One region of the Streptomyces sp. NPDC006872 genome, then DNA from elsewhere that is predicted to be linked to it. Evidence: riboswitches for the same ligand, from Rfam matches in the RefSeq annotation. Region 1 holds a riboswitch; each other region holds the start of a gene.
What was found. A riboswitch is a leader RNA that binds a small molecule or an ion and turns the genes downstream of it on or off. The one in region 1 is predicted to bind cyclic di-AMP.
Positions count from the first base shown of each region.

Region 1 (5,104 bases):
GGTGAGGTCCTTGGGCGTGGCGGGAACGGGGGTCTCGGCCTCGTCGGAGCTCTCGTCGACGTTGGAGTGATAGACCTCGTTGGAGGCGCTGTCGTACCCCCACACGTCCTTGCCGTTGTGGATGAGGCTGTATTCGGCGGCGTTCTCCAGCAGCGAGAGCTTCTGCCTGTCCGGGCCGTCGGCGGCGACGCGCAGGGTGTGCGTGCCGGAGACGAGCTCGGTGAGCTTGGCGGACGGATCGGCGGACGATCCGTCACCGCCCTGCTGTGCGACGCCGGAGAGCAGACCGCTCTCCAGCCCGCCGAGGTCGGGCAGCCCGAGATCGGTGCTGACCTTCACGGTCCCGGACAGCTGCTGTACGTCCGAGGCGGCGATCTTGTCGAGGAGTTGCTGTGCGGTGATCTTCGGCAGGTCGGGGTCGCCGGAGTCGGCGAGCGCCGGGACCAGCCCGATCGTCGCCGCCGCGACACCGATCACGGTGACCGGGACGACGTACCGCAGTGCCTTGCGCCGCCCGAGGCGCAGCTCGTCGGCGTCCCCACCGGTCGCGTCCCCACCGGTCGCGCCCACGCCGGTCGTGGTGTCGTCGGATGCCTTCGGTGCCATGTGTGCCTTACCTCCGTCGTCGGCGGCGGCTGGTCATCTCGCGCTGAAGTTCCCCACCCCAAGCCGCCATTCTCACCCGAATCGGTGAGGAGTGGTGTTTTCCGTGGTTCCCATCTGACCAAATCCACTCTTCGGAAGCGTCAACCCGGGGACTCAACTCCACGTACACCTCCGGTATGACACAACGCGCCAGGACCACGCCTGTCCCGTAGGGGTTGGCGGGCCGAGACGGGGCGGAGACCGGTGGGTGGGGTCAGCCGGCTCGGTGCACCACGGCGTCGCAGAGTTCCATCAGCGCCGCCTTGGAGTCGCACTCCCGCAACGGCGCCAGCGCGGCCCGCGCGTCCTTCGCGTACCGCACCGTGTCCCGGCGGGCCTGCTCCAGCGCCGGGTGGGCCCGGAGCGCCTCCAGGGCCTCGGCGAGCCGGGCGTCGTCGCTCAGGTCGGAGTCCAGCAGCTCGCACAGGGCGATGTCCTCGGGCAGCGACAACCGCGCCGCCCGCTCCCGCAGCCGCAGCACCGGCAGCGTGGGAACGCCCTCGCGAAGATCCGTCCCGGGCGTCTTTCCCGACTCGCGCGAGTCGGAGGCGATGTCCAGGACGTCGTCCGCCAGCTGGAAGGCGACGCCCAGCCGCTCGCCGTACTGCGTCAGCACGTCGACGACCGTCTCGTCGGCGCCCGACATCATCGCCCCGAAGCGGCAGGCGACCGCCACCAGCGAGCCCGTCTTGCCGCCGAGCACGTCGAGGTAGTGCTCGACCGGGTCGCGCCCGTCCGTCGGCCCGGCCGTCTCCAGGATCTGCCCGGTGACCAGCCGCTCGAACGCCTCCGCCTGCACCCGTACCGCCTCCGGCCCGAGGTCGGCCAGGATGTGGGAGGCGCGCGCGAAGAGGAAGTCACCCGTGAGGACGGCGACGGAGTTCCCCCAACGGGCGTTCGCGCTGGGCACCCCGCGCCGCACGGCGGCCTCGTCCATCACGTCGTCGTGGTACAGCGTGGCCAGATGGGTGAGCTCCACGACCACGGCCGACGGCACGATCCCCGGCGCGTACGGGTCCCCGAACTGCGAGGCGAGCACCACGAGCAGCGGCCGGAACCGCTTCCCGCCCGCCCGTACGAGGTGCTGGGCGGCCTCCGTGATGAACGGAACCTCACTCTTGGTGGCCTCGAGCAAGCCTTCCTCGACAGCCGCCAATCCGGCCTGGACATCGGCTTCCAGAGCCTGGTCCCGCACGCTCAGCCCGAACGGCCCGACGACGGTCACGAGGGGTCTCCTGTCTGCTGGTGTCTACTGGCGGTTACGCGGTTTGTCGATAGGTCGCTGCCATCACTCAAGTCAGCGTATCCGGTCACGTTTCGATCACCGATAGCCCCCACGTCCTGCAGGCTCGAATGGGCCCGCCGAGGAGGCGTCCCGCCGGGCCGGCCGACGCCGGATCCGGCCCGAAATGTTTCTGATCAGCCCATATGAACGAACGCCTATCGAGTTACCAGGTAGTAGTGATCCATACGGTCGAGCGATCCGGGGACGTCCCACGACCGTTTCCCGCCACGCGCGGACAGGCGCGCCGCCCGGCGCCCCGCGCCGCGAGGCCTCCCGCATCGCCGGACCGGCGAAATCCATGAGCGGCAAAATGGACACAAGGGAACACATAGCAGCAAAGTAAGGCTAATTCCAAGCCTGCCTCTTTGCCGTTTCCTTTAACTATGAGTTGGGAATAATGCCCGATTCGCCAGTCTTGTGATTGCTGGTGAGTTGGCTCACTCCCGACGCCATGCCGCCTCCCGCACGTCACTCGCCGTTTCCCCGCGCCCCCCAAGCAAGTTGGGGCTTTGCACCCACAAAGGATCAAGCACCCCATAGGCCACAGACCAAGGTCAATAGGGGTGATCTGTGAATCCGCTACTTGTTCCGGACATGTGCTCTCGCATACGTTCCCGGCCTGTCGGGCGGACGCCGAATCCTGCCGCCGCCCGAAACACCCATCGAGAACCGCACGGCAGGAGCGGGGGAACCAGGTAGGCCGCCGAGCCGAAATTCAGGACGTCTTGGATTTTCAGGATGTTTTGGACACTTCGGTACGGCTTGGGGTGAAGTCGCATCCGTCAGGACGCGGCCGGGCAGCTCCCGCCCGAACCCGACAGCTCACCTCGCAGGCGCCGGAGAGGAACTTCGTCATGTCCGCTGCCGCTCAGCCGCGCCGCACCCGCCGTACCCGTCTCGCCCGCACCATCGCCGTCGCCGCCACCGGCGCGGCCGTGCTCGCCCTCCCGATCATCGGCTCCACCACCGCCTCCGCGGCGACGCCGACCGTCGTCACCGCCTCCAGCCTCGGCTACGCCAACAACCTCGACGGCTGGATCCGCGCCTCGCTCCATGTCATGGCGCAGCACGGCATCCCGGGGACGTACAACGGCATCTACCGCAACGTCATCCGCGAGTCCTCCGGCAACCCCTACGCCATCAATCTCTGGGACTCCAACGCGGCCGCGGGCATCCCGTCCAAGGGGCTGCTCCAGGTCATCGACCCGACCTTCCGCGCCTACCACGTCGCCGGCACGTCGTGGAACTCCTACGACCCGGTCGCCAACATCACCGCCGCCTGCAACTACGCGGCCGCGCGCTACGGCTCGATCGACAACGTGTTCGGCGCGTACTGACAGAACCCCCTACGGGCCCTACGGGACCTACGGGACCTACAAGGAGCTACGAGCCCTACGGGAACATTCGTTCGAGGACGACGGCCACGCCGTCGTCCTCGTTCGACGTCGTCACCTCGTCGGCCACGGCCTTGAGCTCGGGGTGGGCGTTGGCCATGGCGACACCGTGCGCGGCCCAGTCGAACATCGGGATGTCGTTGGGCATGTCCCCGAACGCGACGGTGTCCTCGGGCCGCAGACCCAGGTGCTCGGCGGCCAGGGCCAGGCCCGTCGCCTTGGTGATCCCGCAGGGCTGCAGCTCGACCGTGCCCGGCCCCGACATGGTGACGGTGGCGAGCGAGCCGACCACCGAACGGGCCGTCGCCGCCAGCTCGTCGTCGGACAGGGTGGGATGGCGCAGCAGCACCTTGCTGATCGGCTCGCACCACAGGTCGTCGCGTCGGTCGACGCGCAGAGCGGGCAGTGTCGGGTGCGGCATCCGGTAGCCCGGCTCGATGAGCGTCAGCCCGTCGACGCCGTCCTGGTCGACGGCCGCGTACAGCTGCCCGACCTCCGCCTCGATCTTGCCGAGCGCGGTCTCCGCCAGCTCCCGGTCCAGGGTGACCGACCACAGCAGACGGTCCGCGCCGGCGTCGTACAACTGCGCGCCCTGTCCGCACACCGCGAGCCCCCTGCTGTGCAGGCGGTCGAGGAGCGGCCGGACCCGGGGCGCGGGCCGTCCCGTCACCACCAGGTGGCGTGCGCCGGCGGCCGTCACCCGCGCGAGCGCGTCGAGCGACCGGTCGGAGAAGGTGTCGTCGCCGCGGAGCAGCGTTCCGTCCAGGTCGGTGGCGATCAGGGCGTACGCGGTGCGCGCGGCATATGCGAGGGGTGCGGCCATGATCAGAGAATACGGATCCCGCGCCCCCCGGGTTCGACGCAAACCGAACGACGGCCAGGTCCTGCCCTGTTCTGCCAACTCCCCTTTAAAAGAAACGGCTTTCTGGCGCGTTGCCGGGTAGCGGACGGTTAAAGGCCTCTGCACCGATTGGCAACAACATGGGACGCTACCTACCGCGACGCCCGGGTGGAGCGGTACCGTCCAGGTGTCCAGGGGGGACTTGATCGGGGGGTCAGGTTGAGCAGTGGGCGCATTCGTGTGCTGAGGCCACAGGACCTCGGCCAGGGGGAGAGGGAGCGGTGGCGCGCGCTGCGCGCCGCGTCGACGCTTCCACGAAACCCCTTCATGGAACCGGAGTTCACCGACGCCGTGGGCCTCGTGCGGCAACGCGCACGTGTGGCGGTGGTCTATGAGGGGCGCGAGCCGGTCGGCTTCCTGCCCCACGAGCGGGGCAGGCTCGGCCAGGGCCAGGCTCTCGCGTACGGCGTCTCGGACGCACAGGGCGCGGTGCTGGCCCCGGGCCTCGGACTGAACGCCGCCGAACTGATGCGGGCGTGCTCCCTGACGAGCTTCGCCTTCGACAACCTGGAGGCGGAGCAGGGGCTGTTCCTCCCGCACGCGGCCGAGGAGTACGCCGCCTATGTCATCGACGTCGAAAAGGGTTACGAGACCTACGAGTCCGTACTGCGCGCGCAGTCGCCGAAGTTCCTGAAGACGACCCTAGCCAAGGAGCGCAAGCTCGGCCGGCAGGTCGGGGAGCTGCGGTTCGTGTTCGACGAACGCGACCCGGCCGCGCTGCGCACGCTCATGGCCTGGAAGTCCGCGCAGTACCGCAGGACCGGCCGCCGGGACCGGTTCGCCCAGGAGTGGATCACCCGGCTCGTGGCCGCGCTGGCCGAGACACGCGCACCGGACTGCTCCGGCACGCTGTCCGTCCTCTACGCGGGTGAGCGGCCC
Region 1 covers NZ_JBEYIL010000001.1:176,110-181,213, reverse strand. The annotation lists gene ABZ725_RS00800 (DUF2092 domain-containing protein) at 1-606, opposite strand, end outside; gene ABZ725_RS00795 (polyprenyl synthetase family protein) at 860-1,870, opposite strand; cyclic di-AMP (ydaO/yuaA leader) riboswitch at 2,552-2,779, shown strand; gene ABZ725_RS00790 (transglycosylase SLT domain-containing protein) at 2,785-3,267, shown strand; gene ABZ725_RS00785 (HAD family hydrolase) at 3,323-4,147, opposite strand; gene ABZ725_RS00780 (GNAT family N-acetyltransferase) at 4,406-5,104, shown strand, end outside.

Region 2 (5,104 bases), on a different contig from region 1:
CCCTCCCGGCCTCCGACGGCATCGGCTACGAGCTGCTCGCCCTGGCGGCCCGGGCGGAGGCGCAGGGCGTGGATCCGGAGGCGGCGCTGCGGGCAGCGGCCCGGGCCTACCGGGACGCGATCAGGGGTGTCGAAGGGGTGGAGGATTAGTCGGGCGGGCTCCTGAGCCGGCTGCGGAGCGCGGGGGAGGCCGTACCGCAGGGCCGGCGAGCCGGGGCGTCCCGGTGCGCGCGAGGCGCTCACCGCGAACACCGCGGCAAGGCGCTCACCGCGAACACCGCGGCAAGGCGCTCACCGCGAACACCGCGGCAAGGCGCTCACCGCGAACACCGCTACCGTCGGGGAGTGACCAACCAGCCCCACCCCACGGCCGACGCCCCGCCCGCCCCGGAACTCTTCACCTGGGAGTTCGCCACCGACCCCTACCCCGCCTACGCCTGGCTCCGTGAGCACGCGCCCGTGCACCGGACCGAACTGCCCAGCGGTGTCGAGGCCTGGTTGGTCACGCGTTACGGCGACGCGAAGCAGGCGCTCGCCGACCAGCGGCTCTCCAAGAACCCCGCGCATCACGACGAACCGGCGCACGCCAAGGGCAAGACCGGCATCCCCGGTGAGCGCAAGGCCGAGCTGATGACGCATCTGCTGAACATCGACCCGCCGGACCACACCCGGCTGCGCCGGCTCGTCAGCAAGGCGTTCACACCCCGCCGGGTCGCCGAGTTCGCGCCGCGGGTGCAGGAGTTGACGGATCAGCTCATCGACCGGTTCGCGGCGAACGGCGAGGCCGACCTCATCCACGACTTCGCCTTCCCGCTCCCCATCTACGCCATCTGCGACCTCCTGGGCGTCCCCCGCGAGGACCAGGACGACTTCCGCGACTGGGCCGGGATGATGATCCGGCACGGCGGAGGGCCCCGGGGTGGTGTCGCGCGGTCGGTGAAGAAGATGCGCGGCTACCTGCTGGAGCTGATCCACCGCAAGCGCGCGGAGCTGCCGGCAGAGCCCGCGCCCGGCGAGGACCTCATCTCCGGCCTCATCCGCGCCTCCGACCACGGCGAGCACCTCACCGAGAACGAGGCCGCGGCCATGGCCTTCATCCTCCTGTTCGCGGGCTTCGAGACGACCGTCAACCTCATCGGAAACGGCACCTACGCCCTCCTCACCCACCCCGAGCAGCGCGAACGTCTCCAGCGGTCGCTGACCGAGGACGACGGCGACCGCACCCTCCTGGAGACCGGCGTCGAGGAACTGCTGCGCTACGACGGCCCCGTGGAGCTCGCCACCTGGCGGTTCGCGACCGAGCCGCTCAGCATCGGCGGGCAGGACATCGCGCAGGGCGACCCCGTCCTCGTCGTCCTGGCGGCCGCCGACCGTGATCCGGCCCGCTTCGCCGACCCCGACCGCCTCGACCTGTCCCGCCGTGACAATCAACACCTCGGCTACGGCCACGGCATCCACTACTGCCTGGGCGCCCCGCTGGCCCGACTGGAGGGCCAGACCGCGCTGGCCGCCCTTCTCACCCGGCTGCCCGACCTCCGACTGGCCGTGGACCCGGCCCAGTTGAGATGGCGTGGCGGGCTCATCATGCGGGGGCTGCGGACGCTCCCGGTCGAGTTCACTTCCGTGCGTATCTGATCGGATGTCAGCCGGAGTGTGACCATTCGGCGAAGCAAAGGTGACCGACCCTCAACTCTGTGATCTTCACGTGATCTGCGCGGCATTAACTTGTGACAAGTGATCGTGTGCCGATACGTTCACTCGTCAGCGCGACGCGTCAGTCGCACCCGTCGCGCCGGTCACTGCTGTCCAGAGAAAGGCCCTCGCATGCTCTCCGGGAACGGTCGTCACCGTCGCCCCCGTCAGGCTCCGGCCCTCCTCGTCGCGGCCGGAGTGACCGGGTCCGCCATCGCCATCCCGCTGCTGGCCGCCTCCGGCGCGAGCGCCGCAGACGGCACCGTGTGGGACAAGGTGGCGCAGTGCGAGACCGGCGGCTCGTGGAGCGCCGACAAGGGCGGCGAGTACGGCGGACTGAGCCTCACCCAGAAGCAATGGGAGACGTACGGCGGACTCGACTACGCGACGAGCGCCGACCTGGCCAGCCGCAACCAGCAGATCGCCGTGGCGCAGAAACTGCTCGCCGCCGAGAACGTCGGCGCGTGGGGCACCTGCGGGCTGACCTCCGGGCTCACCCAGGAGAACGGCGCGGTGAACGTGGACACCGGCGTGGCGGACGACTCGTCCGACTCGTCTTCCTCGTCCGGATTGTCCGACCTGCCCAAGGGGCTGGACGGCGACTCCTCGGACTCCTCGGACTCCTCGAGCTCCTCGGACTCTTCGGGCTCGTCGAGCGCCGACGGCAGTTCGACGGGATCGTCCGAGTCGTCCGACTCGTCCGCGGATTCATCCAGTTCGCCTTCGGCGTCCCCTTCGTCACCTTCATCCCCCTCGTCCTCCACCGCGGACGATCCCGCCGGGACCGACGCCTCTCCCTCGGCGACCTCGGAAGCGGACGACTCGGGCAAGTCGGTCCAGGATGCGGGCTCTTGGAGCCTCGTCGACACCGGCTCCCTCGGCTCCGGCAAGCACCGCGGCGCCACCGCCGACGAGAGCGCGACCCCCACGACGAAGAGCGCCACCGGCGCGACCGACACCGCGGCGACCGGTACCGCGGCGGACGGCGTCGCAGCGGACGGCGTCGCGGTGGACGGCACCTCCACCGCCTCCACCGGTCGGCACGCCGCGGTCACCTACGTGGTCCAGGAAGGCGACTCCCTCGCCTCCATCGCCGACTCCCTTGGCATCGACGGTGGATGGCAGGCCCTCTACGCCGAGAACAGGGACCTCATCGGCGCCGACCCGAGCGACATCGTCACCGGTCAGACCCTCGACACAGTGGTCCAATAGGGCAGGAACGCACCGAAAAACGCCGGGAGTTCACGTCATACTTCGCTCCGGAATGTCCGGTTTGGTGAAAGTGTGGGATGAGTCTCAGAAGCCCTGATCGTCTTTGAAATTCCGCGGATCACGTGACTACGGTCAAGGCCGCTCGGCAACCCGAGCCCCGGTCGTCGCAACGCCGAGTCCTGCCAGCGGCTGCCCGGGAACAGTCGTCGCGTCAAGCGCCGTAGGCAGGAGCGGGGGACCCAAGGTAAGTGCCGGGATCGGCGGTTGACGCCGGATCCGGCTTGGGGTGAAGCCACGCCTCCCATGGAGGAGTGGCCGGGCAACTCACACGGCCCGAACCCGACAGCTCACCTCGCAGGCGTCGGTGAGGGGATCCACCATGCTGTTTTCCGGTAAGGGCAAGCACCGCCGTCCGTCCAAGGCCACCCGCGTCGCCGCACTGGCCGGCGTCACCGGCGTCGCCATCGCCGCCCCGCTGATGGCGGCCGGCAACGCCTCCGCCGCCACCGCCGCCGAGTGGGACGCGGTCGCCCAGTGCGAGTCCGGCGGCAACTGGTCCATCAACACCGGCAACGGCTACTACGGCGGGCTGCAGTTCTCCGCCTCCACCTGGGCCGCGTACGGCGGCACGCAGTACGCCGCGCAGGCCAACCAGGCTTCCAAGACGCAGCAGATAGCCGTCGCCGAGAAGGTCCTCGCGGGCCAGGGCAAGGGCGCCTGGCCGGTCTGCGGCACGGGCCTGTCCAGCGCCGCCTACAACGGCAGCAGCGCCGACTCCGCCGGCTCCGGCTCCAGCTCGTCCAGCTCGTCGAACAGCACCAGCACCCGTTCGACCGAGGAGCAGAGCGCCTCCCGCTCGACCGACCGCCCGGCCGCCTCCAAGACGGTCACCACCCCGACCGGCAAGAAGGTCGAGAAGGGCGACGGCGAGTACAAGGTCGTCAAGGGCGACACCCTCAGCTCCATCGCCGAGAAGCACAAGGTCGCCGGCGGCTGGCAGAAGCTGTTCGAGCTGAACAAGGACATCGTCGACGACGCCGACCTCATCTACCCGGGCCAGCAGCTGCACCTGAAGTGAGCTGCGGCTCCTCGAGCAGTGAAGTGACATCCGGCTCTCAGGAAAGTCACAGCGCCCTCCTGGGTGAGGTCCGCACACTGAAGACCTCGTGAGGGTCACCCCCCGTCCCCACGGGCCCCCCGCTCCGGTGCGTGTTCCCCCGTACGCACCGGGGCGGGGTTTCTCTTTGCCTGTTCTCTTCGCCGGCTGTTTCCTTCGCCTGTTTCCTTCGCCTGTTTCCTTTGCCTGTTTCCTTTGCCGGTTGGCAACTTCCTGTTGGTCTTTGGCGACCGCGCCCTTTGTTCCGTGTGTGAACAATGGGTACGGTCAGTTTGTCCACGGGACGGTCGGTCGGCTGCCGACGCCCCGAAGGCGGTTAGGCTCTAGTCGCAAGGCTCGGCGCGGGCCCGTCACGGCCCACCCACCGCCCCGCACAACCAGCGTCACATCCCAAGAAGGAGATGCTCGTGCCGTCCATCGACGTCGTCGTAGCCCGGGAAATCCTGGACTCCCGAGGCAACCCCACGGTCGAGGTCGAGGTCGGCCTCGACGACGGCAGCACGGGTCGTGCCGCCGTTCCGTCCGGCGCCTCCACCGGTGCCTTCGAGGCCATCGAGCTCCGCGACGGTGACCCGAACCGCTACCACGGCAAGGGTGTCGAGAAGGCCGTCCTCGCCGTCATCGAGCAGATCGGCCCGGAGCTCGTCGGCTACGACGCCACCGAGCAGCGCCTGATCGACCAGGCCATGTTCGACCTGGACGCCACCGACAACAAGGGCTCCCTCGGCGCCAACGCCATCCTCGGCGTCTCGCTCGCCGTGGCCCACGCCGCCTCCGAGGCCAGCGACCTGCCGCTGTTCCGCTACCTGGGCGGCCCCAACGCGCACCTGCTGCCGGTGCCGATGATGAACATCCTGAACGGCGGCTCGCACGCCGACTCCAACGTGGACATCCAGGAGTTCATGATCGCCCCGATCGGCGCGGAGTCCTTCTCCGAGGCCCTGCGCTGGGGCGCCGAGGTCTACCACACCCTCAAGAAGGTGCTGAAGACCAAGGGCCTGTCCACCGGCCTCGGCGACGAGGGCGGCTTCGCCCCGAACCTGGAGTCCAACCGCGCCGCCCTCGACCTCATCGTCGAGGCCAT
Region 2 covers NZ_JBEYIL010000005.1:98,642-103,745, reverse strand. The annotation lists gene ABZ725_RS16350 (nucleoside triphosphate pyrophosphohydrolase) at 1-149, shown strand, start outside; gene ABZ725_RS16345 (cytochrome P450) at 345-1,634, shown strand; gene ABZ725_RS16340 (transglycosylase family protein) at 1,824-2,903, shown strand; cyclic di-AMP (ydaO/yuaA leader) riboswitch at 3,110-3,279, shown strand; gene ABZ725_RS16335 (transglycosylase family protein) at 3,283-3,981, shown strand; gene eno (phosphopyruvate hydratase) at 4,422-5,104, shown strand, end outside.
Region 2: linked by a shared signal. The riboswitch ahead of ABZ725_RS16335 (transglycosylase family protein) and the one ahead of ABZ725_RS00790 (transglycosylase SLT domain-containing protein) in region 1 are both predicted to bind cyclic di-AMP.

Region 3 (5,104 bases), on a different contig from region 1:
GCGGGGTGGCGGCGGCGGGGGTGTCAGGCATGCGGGTCTCCCGGTGCGAGTGGGGTCTGTGCGGGCACCTGCGTCCACCTGTGTCTACCTGTTTCAGATTTGAAGCAGAGTGCCGAGAGCGACCCTACCCCATGCTTTAAATTTGAAGCAACGGGATTGTGGCGCGTACCTCATGTGCTCGCGGCCATCGGGTTCCGGTTCGGGTTCCGGTTCGGGTTCCGGTCATGCGGTTCGGCCGTCAGGTTCCCGAACAGGGTGATGAGCGGCGGCGCCACGGCAGTTCCTCCGGGGCGGCCTCGTCGCCGTCCTGGAACCCCAGCACGACCTGCGTGAAGATCTCCTCCAGCTGTCCCACCTGCTCAGGGGTGAGCCGGTCGAAGAGGGCCGAGCGGACCGTCTCGACATGGCCGGGGGCCAGGCTCTCCAGGGCCGCCATGCCCTCGTCCGTCAGAGCCGCGACGGTCCCGCGCTTGTCCCAGCGGCACTCTTCGCGCCGCAGCAGCCCGTCCTTCTCCAGGCGCGTCACCGCGTACGTCAGCCTGCTGCGGGTGATCTTCAGCTGCTCCGCGAGGTCGGTCATCCGCAGCCGTCGCTCCGGTGTCTCGGAGAGGTTGGCGAGGATGGAGTAGTACAGATGGGGCATGCCGGCCTCCTGCTGGAGCTGCCGGTCGATCGCGTCCTCCAGCAGGAGGTAGCCGGCAACGTACGCGCGCCAGGCGCGCTGCTCCGCGGGGGACAGCCAGCGAGTCGTCATACCGCCAGTGTAGGTTTGTTTCAAACTTGAACCAAGGCCCGGTCCGGTCAGGACCGCCGTCGGACCCATCCCGGGGAGTGCGTCGATGCCGTACCCGTACGTCCTGCTGTCCGCCGCCGTCTCCCTCGACGGCTACCTGGACGACACCACGCCCGAGCGCCTGCTCCTCTCCGGCCCCGCCGACTTCGACCGCGTCGACGACGTACGGGCCTCCGTGGACGCCATCCTCATCGGGGCCGGCACGATCCGCGCCGACAACCCGAGGCTCCTCGTGAACTCCCCCGAGCGCCGCGCCGCCCGGGTCGCCGCCGGACTGCCCGAGTATCCCCTCAAGGTCACCGTCAGCGGCTCCGGCGACCTCGACCCGGCCGCGAACTTCTGGCACACGGGCGGCGAGAAGGTCGTGTACACGACGGAGAAGGGCGCCGAGCGGGCCCGCGCGCTCGGCATCGCCGCGGACGTCGTGGCGCTCGGCTCCGAACTGGACTGGCGCCGCCTCCTCGAACACCTGCACGATGTGCGCGGTGTGCGGCGGCTCATGGTCGAGGGCGGCGGAACCGTCCACACCCAGCTGCTCCAGCAGGGCCTCGCCGACGAACTCCAGCTCGTCCTCGCCCCGCTCTTCGTGGGCGACCCGGGCGCGCCCCGCCTCTTCGGGCCGGGCGGCTACCAGGGCGGCCGCCTGCGCCTGCTGGAGACGCGGCGCATCGAGGACGTCGTCCTGCACCGCTACGAGCCCACCGCCCCCGGCGTCGGACCGCTGCCCGCCGCCGCCGACCGGCACTGGCTGGCCCTCGCCTGCGAGCTCGCGGCGCAGTGCCCGCCGTCGCGGACCGCGTTCAGCGTCGGCGCGGTGATCGTCGCCGCCGACGGCACGGAACTCGCGCGCGGCCACTCCCGCGAGGCCGGCGACCCGGTCGTGCACGCCGAGGAGGCGGCCCTCGCCAAGCTCGACCCCGCCGATCCCCGACTGCCCACGGCCACCGTCTACAGCAGCCTGGAACCGTGCGCCCGCCGATCCTCGCGCCCGGCGCCCTGTGCCCGCCTCATTCTCGACGCGGGGGTGCGCCGGGTGGTCACGGCCTGGCGTGAGCCGGACACCTTCGTGACGGAGGCGGACGGAACCGGTCTGCTGACGGCCGAGGGCGTCGACGTCCTTGTGCTCCCGGAGTACGAGGAGCGGGCGAAGGCCCCGAACCGCCACCTCCTCTGACCGCCTCCTCTGACCGCCTCCTCTGGCCCCCTGCTCAACCGTGGTGATTGCAGCCCCGCAGATGGCGTACAGTTGTGTTCAGCGGCGCGGGGTGGAGCAGCTCGGTAGCTCGCTGGGCTCATAACCCAGAGGTCGCAGGTTCAAATCCTGTCCCCGCTACTGAAGGCCGAGGGCCGGAATCCAGAACATGGATTTCGGCCCTCGGTGTTTTCCCCGTTCTCTCGGTGCGCCGTCCGCCGTCACTGCAGGTGAGCGAGTGATCCCCCTCCGCGTAGCGGCTGACATCCTGTCAATACCTGTGTGATCGCTGAGTCTGGCCAACTCGCCCGTTTTTCATCGGTCATGGGTCGAAAGTCCAGGCCAGAAATGTTGTTGATCAAGCGGAAGAGCTTGGAAACCTGACCCCGGGTCTATTAACGTTCGATAACGCAGCGCGGTCGTCCCGGCCGACACAAGAGTCGGCTCCGTGCGCACTGCCGAATCCCGCAAGGGAACCGGGGAACCACCACCTTGGGGTGAATCTCGCGGAAGCCGCCGTGAACTCGCAGAGTCCACGACCGGTTTACGCGCGTAGGAGACCTTCCCGCTCCGAACCCGTCAGCTAACCCGGTAGGCGACGGAAGGAAAGGAGTACGCCCGCGTGGCGTCCAACCGGCCTGTCCCAGAAGCCCCGTTCGTGCCGAGCCAGCGGTCCGCAGAGACCTTGGCCTACGGCAGCGTCCGCACCGACGAGGGCCCCTGGGAGGAGTGGAACCCCACCGCGGATTCCATTCGTCCGGTACGCGGCAAGCACCGTGTCGCCAAGCAGCGCGGCGGCGGGTTCGCCCGCAGCTCCACCGTCCTCGGCGTCGGCGTCATAGCCGCCGTCAGCGCGGGCGGCATGGCCAGCGCCAACACCGGCAAGGCCCCGGTCTCCATCTCCATGCCGGACCTGCCCAACGTGGGCTCCCTCATCTCCGACGACGAGCCCGCCCAGGACGCCGCGCCCGCCCTGGCCGGCTTCGGCTCCGAGGCCGCCGAGGAGACCGGCCAGAGCGCCACCGACGCCGGCGAGGCCCTGCGCAGCCGGATCATGGCGCAGGCCGAGTCGCAGCAGACCCAGCTCGAGACCAAGGCCCAGGCAGCCGCCGCGGCCGCCGCGGCCAAGGCCCAGGCCGACGCCGTCGCCAAGGCCGAGAAGGAGGCGGAGGCCAAGGCCGCCGCCGCGAAGAAGAAGGCCGCCGACGAGGCCGCCAAGAAGGCCGAGGCCGCGCGCCTGGCCGAGCTGGCCACGCAGTACACGCTGCCGACCTCCTCGTACACCATCACCTCGACCTTCGGTCAGGCCGGATCCCTCTGGTCCTCCGGCTACCACACGGGTCTCGACTTCGCCGCGCCGACCGGCACGCTCATCAAGGCCGTCCACAGCGGCACCATCACCGAGGCGGGCTGGGCCGGTTCCTACGGCTACCGCACCATCCTCACGCTGGACGACGGCACCGAGGTCTGGTTCGCCCACCAGTCGTCGATCAGCGTCAGTGTCGGCCAGAAGGTCGGCACCGGTGACGTGATCGGCCGCGTGGGCGCCACCGGCAACGTCACCGGGGCCCACCTCCACCTCGAGGTCCACCCCGGCGGCAGCTCCGAGGGCATCGACCCGGCGGCCTGGCTGCGCAGCAAGGGCCTCAACCCCTGAGGTCTCCCTCCGGGAACCCCTGATCGATTTCTGCTTGCCTCTGCTCGGCCCCCGATCGGCTTTTGATCGACTCCCTGCAGCCCTGACGGCCACCCCCGACGTCAGGGCTGCAGGGCGTTCATGTGTTCTTCGTGTTGCGCATGGAATCGGCGCGCGGTCGGCACCCGTTGACGAAGCATGACTTCTCTTCGCAAACTCGGCTCCTCCGACCTCGAGGTCTTCCCGCTCGCCCTCGGCGGCAACGTCTTCGGCTGGACCGTCGACGAGCCCGCCGCTTTCGCCGTACTCGACGCCTACGCCGCCGCGGGCGGCAACTTCCTCGACACCGCCGACTCCTACTCGGCGTGGATCGAGGGCAACAGCGGGGGCGAGTCCGAGACGATCATCGGCCGGTGGGTCAAGGCCCGCGGCAACCGCGACGACGTCGTGATCGCCACCAAGGTCAGCCAGCACCCCGAGTTCCCGGGCCTGTCCGCCGCGAACATCAAGGCCGCCGCCGACGCCTCCCTCCGCCGCCTGGACACCGACCACATCGACCTCTACTTCACGCACTTCGACAAGACCGAGGTGCCCGTCGAGGAGATCGTCGGCGCGCTCGACGAACTGGTGAAGGCGGGGAAGGTGCGGCACATCGCCGCCTCCAACATCTCGCCCGAGCGCCTCCAGGAGTCCGTGGAGTTCTCCGACCGCGAGGGCCTGGCCCGGTACGTCGCCCTCCAGCCCCACTACAACCTGGTCTCGCGCGACACCTACGAGGGCGGCCTCCAGGACCTCGCCGCCCGCTTCGGCCTCGCCGCCGTCCCGTACTTCGCGCTGGCGTCCGGCTTCCTCACCGGCAAGTACCGGCCCGGTACGACGGTGGACAGCGCCCGCGCCCCCAGAGCCGCTCAGCACCTCGACACGGAGCGGGGCCGACGGGTCCTCGTCGCCCTGGACGAGATCGCGCAGGCCCACGACACTCAGGTCGCCACGGTCGCCCTGGCGTGGCTCGCCGCACAGCCGACCGTGGCCGCGCCGATCGCGTCCGCGCGGACGGTCGAGCAGCTTCCGGCACTGCTGGGGGTGGCGGAGCTGGAGCTGACAGAGGCGGAGATCACGAGCCTTACGCAGGCCTCGGCCTGACTCACCCAGGGGCTCACGGCTACCGCTATTGGTAGGGGTAGGGGTTGGGGGCGGGGTACGGCCCTCCGGGATACCCGTAGGCCTGCCCTGCCGGGTACCCGGAGCTGTGCCCCTGGGGGTACCCGTACGACTGGGGGTGCCCGTACGACCCGTACGACGACCCGTGCGACCCGTGTGACCCGTGTGACCCGTACGACGACCCGTGCGACCCGTAGGCCCCGTACATCGGCCAGGGCGGCGCAGCCATCGGTACGGGTACCGGAGGGGCCGTCATCCGGGCCGCGTGGTCCAGCGCGGGCCGGGCGACGTCCTTGCGGCGCCACAGCTCGTTCAGCAGCTC
Region 3 covers NZ_JBEYIL010000003.1:21,638-26,741, reverse strand. The annotation lists gene ribA (GTP cyclohydrolase II) at 1-31, opposite strand, end outside; gene ABZ725_RS09025 (MarR family transcriptional regulator) at 239-754, opposite strand; gene ABZ725_RS09020 (dihydrofolate reductase family protein) at 840-1,967, shown strand; tRNA gene ABZ725_RS09015 (tRNA-Met) at 2,053-2,126, shown strand; cyclic di-AMP (ydaO/yuaA leader) riboswitch at 2,432-2,600, shown strand; gene ABZ725_RS09010 (M23 family metallopeptidase) at 2,608-3,642, shown strand; gene ABZ725_RS09005 (aldo/keto reductase) at 3,820-4,764, shown strand; gene ABZ725_RS09000 (PrsW family intramembrane metalloprotease) at 4,790-5,104, opposite strand, start outside.
Region 3: linked by a shared signal. The riboswitch ahead of ABZ725_RS09010 (M23 family metallopeptidase) and the one ahead of ABZ725_RS00790 (transglycosylase SLT domain-containing protein) in region 1 are both predicted to bind cyclic di-AMP.

Region 4 (5,104 bases), on a different contig from region 1:
CGTGCGGAGACGTCCTTCACGGACAGCTCGGCCGTGTGCGGGCCCCGCCCGGTCGCCGTGATCCGGAGGTCGCCGCGGTCGACGGCGTACAGCCGCTTGGGCCCGCCGTCGACGGAGACGTAGATCTGCGCGGGCACGGTGACCGACGAGACGTCGAACAGGGCCTGGACGGCGCTCCCGACGAACCGGAACCGCAGCCGCGAACCGGAGTTGACGGTGACGGCGGCCTCGGCGGTACGCCCCCAGTGGCCCTCGTAGACGAGCCGCCGGTCGTCGGGGCGGACGACGCTCGCGACACCAGCACCGGCACCGGCACCGGCACCAGCACCAGCACCGACGGCCGAGGTGCACGCGGACGCGGGCGGAGCGGCCCCGGCCACCAGAAGCGCCACGACCGCCGCGGTCGCGGCGCACTTGACGACGGCGGTGCAGCGGTGGACGACGCCGGACACGGGACCTCCGAAGAGCGATGGAAAGCGCTTGCTCCCTGACGGAGATCACTGTGTCCCCACTCTGGCCCGGCTGTCGACAGGGCGAAAAGGGATGCCATGCGGCTGCCATAGACACGCCACACGGCGGCAATGAAACGATCAAGAAAACGACGCCGACACGCCGAAGGCCGGACCCGGGGATCGGGGTCCGGCCTTCGACTGCGTGTCAGGCGGTGGGTCGTCCGCGGGTGCTAGACGGAGACTCCGTGCGAGCGGAGGTAGGCGATCGGGTCCACGTCCGAGCCGTAGTCCGGCGTGGTGCGGATCTCGAAGTGCAGGTGCGGGCCGGTCACGTTGCCGGTCGCGCCGGAGAGGCCGACCTGCTGACCCAGGGTCACGGTCTGGCCGGCCGAGACCGACAGCTGGGACAGGTGGGCGTACTGGGCGTAGTAGCCGTCGGCGAGCTTGATGACGACCTGGTTGCCGTACGCGCCGCCCCAGCCCGCGGAGACGACGGTGCCCGCGCCCACGGCCTTGAGGGAGGTGCCGGTCGGCACGACGAAGTCGACACCGGTGTGGTAGCCGCTGGACCACATGCTGCCGGCCACGTGGTACGCGGTGCCGACGGAGGCGCCGGCCACGGGGAGCTGGTAACCGCTGGAGGCGCCGGTGCTGCTCTCGGCGGCCTGCGTGGTCGTCTTCGAGGACGAGGCAGAGGACGAGGTGGAGGACTTCGAGTCGGATGCCTTCGAGTCGGAGGACTTCGCCGACTTCGAGGACTTCGAGGACGAGCTCCCCGAAGAGGAGGCCGAGGAGGACGAACCGGACGACCCGGTGGTGCCGGTCGCGGCCTGCTTGCCGATCGACAGCTTGAGGCCGGGGTGGATCAGCGAGGGGTTGTCGCCGACGGCCGCACGGTTGTCCTGGTACAGCTTCTGCCAGCCGCCGCTGACGTCCTGGTCGTCCGCGATCTTCGAGAGGTAGTCCCCGGACCGCACGGTGTAGGTCTTCGCGGCGGCGGTCTTCCGGGTCACCGGAGCGGCCTGCACGGCGCTTTCCGAAACCGTCTGCGCGACCGACTGGGACGCGGCCTGCGAAACGGACTGGGAAACGGACTGAGCGGGGGCCGCATGGGCGCCGGCGGCACCCATGAGCGGAAGGGCGAGCGCTGCGCCGCCGGTTCCGGCGACGGCTATCGAACGAGTGAAGCGCTGGGTCTTCGGACGGCGGTGCTTACCCTTCGCGGGCATGGCGAATTCCTCTCCGGCGCCTGCGAGGTGAGCTGTCGGGTGCGAGCTGGAGATGCCCGGCCGCGCCGAGGCGCGGCTTTACCCCAAGCCTGTTCCGGGACCGGAACAGGCGGTTGTGCCTGTGGGTCCCCCGCTCCTGCCGTGGACGGGTGGGTGTGCGGACTCCGGGCGGCGGCAGGATTAGGCATCCGTCCGGATTGGTGTGGAACGTAAGCGACCCAGACGCACGGGGACAAGCAGAGGTTGCACGGTTAATGCATTTCTCTTGATCTGCTGTGAGAATTCCCGGTCACGCTCCGTGAATCCAAACACCCGCCATTCGCCGAATACCCTTGAAAAGCGCATGAATTACGTGAACATGACGTACGACGCACGGTCACGGATATGACGCTGCTCACGTGACAGCCCTCCAGGATCCTTTATTCCAGAGCGAGTTGGAATTAAGGATCCAATTCGGACAGAAAGCTCAGATGCGACGGAGCCGGATAACCGTCGCATCAAGGTCGCCCTTCAGTTCGGTGCGCAGCCCGTGATGCAGCAGCACCGCACCCCGGTGAACTTCGCCCGTTTCACGGCATTCATACGACTGTGTCGGGTCGAGTCCGCGCAGCCGGAGCGCCGGCACGGGCTCCCCGAACCGCTGGGCCTGGAGCCAGGCGAGGACGACGCTCTCGTCTCCGCGCACGTACTGGACGGCGCTCAGACCGCCCGCCGGGGGACGCAGCCGGTAGAGGTCGCCGTGCTGCACAAGAGGCCGGATCTCCTTGTAGAGGTCCACCCACTCCCGCGCCTCGGCGAGCTCCCCCTCGCTCCACTCCGAGAGATCGCCGCCGACGCCGAGCACACCGGCCATGGCGCTGACGAACCGGAAGCGCAGCGAGCTCACCCGGCCGTTGAGCTGGGTGTTGGGACTGTCGGTGACCCACGCGGCCATGACCCGGGCGGGGTGGATCTGGCTGAAGCCGTGCTGGATGTCGAGCCGGTCGAGCGGGTCGGTGTTGTCGGAGGTCCACACCTGGTCGGTACGGCCCATGATCCCGAGGTCGATACGTCCGCCGCCGCCCGAGCAGGACTCGAAGGCGACGCCCGGGTGGGCGGCCCGCAGTCGGTCCAGGAGGCCGTACAGGGCTCGCACATGGTCGACCCAGAGACGCTGCGGGTAGGGGTCGTCCGGCCAGCCCGCGTCGGTGAAGCAGCGGTTGAAGTCCCACTTGACGTAGTCGACGGGTGCGCTGGAGAGAAGCCCGTGGAGCTGCTCCCAGAGATACTCCTGGACGTCCTCACGCGCGAGGTTGAGTACGAGCTGATTGCGGAACTCCGTCCGCTTTCGTCCCGGTTGGAACTGCACCCAGTCGGGGTGGGCCCGGTACAGCTCGCTGTCGGGGTTGACCATCTCGGGCTCGACCCAGATGCCGAACTGCATGCCGAGGGCGTGCACGTAGTCCGCGAGGGGCTTCAGGCCGTTCGGGAAGCGGTCGGGGTTGGGCCGCCAGTCGCCGAGCCCGGCGTGGTCGCCGGTGCGCTTGCCGAACCAGCCGTCGTCGACGACGAACAGCTCGACGCCGATCGCCGCGGCGCGCCGGGCCAGGGTCGCCTGCTGTTCCTCGGAGATGTCGAAGTAGGTGGCCTCCCAGGAGTTGAACAGCACCGGCCGGTCCTGCTCGGCGTCCGGGACGACGTACGCGCGCTGGTAGGCGTGCCAGGCGCGGCTCGCGCCGCCGAAGCCCGCGTCGCTCCACAGGCCGGCGAAGACGGGTGTGGTGAAGGACTCGCCGTTCTCCAACCGCAGCAGGCCCGAGTCGTCGTACCCGGCGCCGCCGGTGATCTGCACGCGCGCGTCGGGGAGTTGCGCGACGGCGATCCGCCAGGAGCCCGACCAGCCGAGGGCGCAGCCGTAGACCTCGCCGCGCTCCTCGGTCGCGTCGGTGTCCAGGGCGACCCAGGGCAGGTGCTGGTGGCCGGTGTGGCCGCGGCGGCTGCCGATGACCTTCTCACCGTAGGTGAGGGGGGAGCGCGTGAGCCGCGACTCGGCGGCCCAGCGGCCGTGCAGCTGCGACAGCCGCCAGTCCTCGCGCTCGGGCAGGGTCCAGACGGCGGAGTCGGCGCGCAGCAGCTCCTGCGGCCGCTCGCCGTCGTTGCGCAGGGTCGTCCAGCGCTCGACGACGTCGCCGCGCATCCGGTAGTGCAGGGTGACGGTGAGCCCGGCGTCCCGGAAGCGCAGCCTGAGCTCGTCGCCGTCGCTCTCGTGGGCCTCGAAGGTCCACTCGGTGCCGCGTCGCTCGTCGGTGCGCACGGACAGGGCGGGCCGCACGAAGCGGGGGCCGCCCTCGACCGGGTACTCCTCGCGGCCGTCGAGCGGGGACTCGAAGGACGCCCCGCGCTCCGACGGCGGCAGCTGGGCGAGCGCCTCGGCGTCCGCGAGCGCGATGCCCGGACCCCAGTGCAGGTGGATCAGCTCATCGGCCTCGGTGAGATGGAGGGCGTAGCTGCTCGTCGGCCCCGAAAGGAGCCAGGTACGGCCGTTGTCGGCGATCTCGGGCATCAAACCCCCACTAATTCGAACAGGTGCGATCAAGCACCAACATCATCGATTGCGGTCGGCCCCTCGGGCAACTCTCGACCGCCGAGTCCCCGGACAAGTCTTCACCTGGGCGGACGTCCGGCCGGCGGGCCTGTGGACAACCCGTTGCCCGGGGAATCCATGTCGTATCGTCCTAGGAGGTGTCCCGTCGGCCACCACGAGCCGCGCCGACGGAGACCGACAGGAAGGGGCACCCGTGACGCAGCAGATCCCGTCGACCGAGCCCGAGCTGGCAGGCGTGCGCAACTTCCGGGACGTGGGCGGTCTGCCGACCGTCGACGGCCGGCGCGTGCGACACGGCGTGCTGTTCCGCAGCGGCCACCTCGCGCACGCGACCGACGAGGACGCCGCGTTCCTCTCCGACCTGGGCCTGCACACGATCTTCGACTTCCGCAACGCCGCGGACCAGAAGCTGGAGGGCCCGGACGTCGAGCTGCCGGGCGTGCGCAATGTGAACCTGCCGCTGTCGGACCCGGCGGACGGCTCCGAGTTCTGGAAGATGGTCCGGGACGGCCACCTCGACCAGCTGCGCGAGATCCTCGGCGACGGCAAGGCCGCGGGCCGGATGATCGCCTCCTACCGCCGTATCGTCCAGGACCGCACGGCCGAGCACGCGCGCGTGCTGCACTCGCTCGCCGAGGACAGCGTCCCGGCCCTGATGCACTGCGCGGCGGGCAAGGACCGCGCGGGTCTGTCCATCGCGGTGACACTGCTCGCCCTGGGCGTGGAGCGCGAGGCGATCGTCGCCGACTACCTGGAGTCCAACGCCAAGCACCGCCGCTACAAGGTGCGGCGCAGCTCCGGCTCGGACGAGGCCTACTCCCCCGAGGTCATGGAACTGC
Region 4 covers NZ_JBEYIL010000006.1:513,570-518,673, reverse strand. The annotation lists gene ABZ725_RS21070 (GDSL-type esterase/lipase family protein) at 1-452, opposite strand, end outside; gene ABZ725_RS21065 (LysM peptidoglycan-binding domain-containing M23 family metallopeptidase) at 683-1,681, opposite strand; cyclic di-AMP (ydaO/yuaA leader) riboswitch at 1,686-1,843, opposite strand; gene ABZ725_RS21060 (alpha-galactosidase) at 2,148-4,223, opposite strand; gene ABZ725_RS21055 (tyrosine-protein phosphatase) at 4,459-5,104, shown strand, end outside.
Region 4: linked by a shared signal. The riboswitch ahead of ABZ725_RS21065 (LysM peptidoglycan-binding domain-containing M23 family metallopeptidase) and the one ahead of ABZ725_RS00790 (transglycosylase SLT domain-containing protein) in region 1 are both predicted to bind cyclic di-AMP.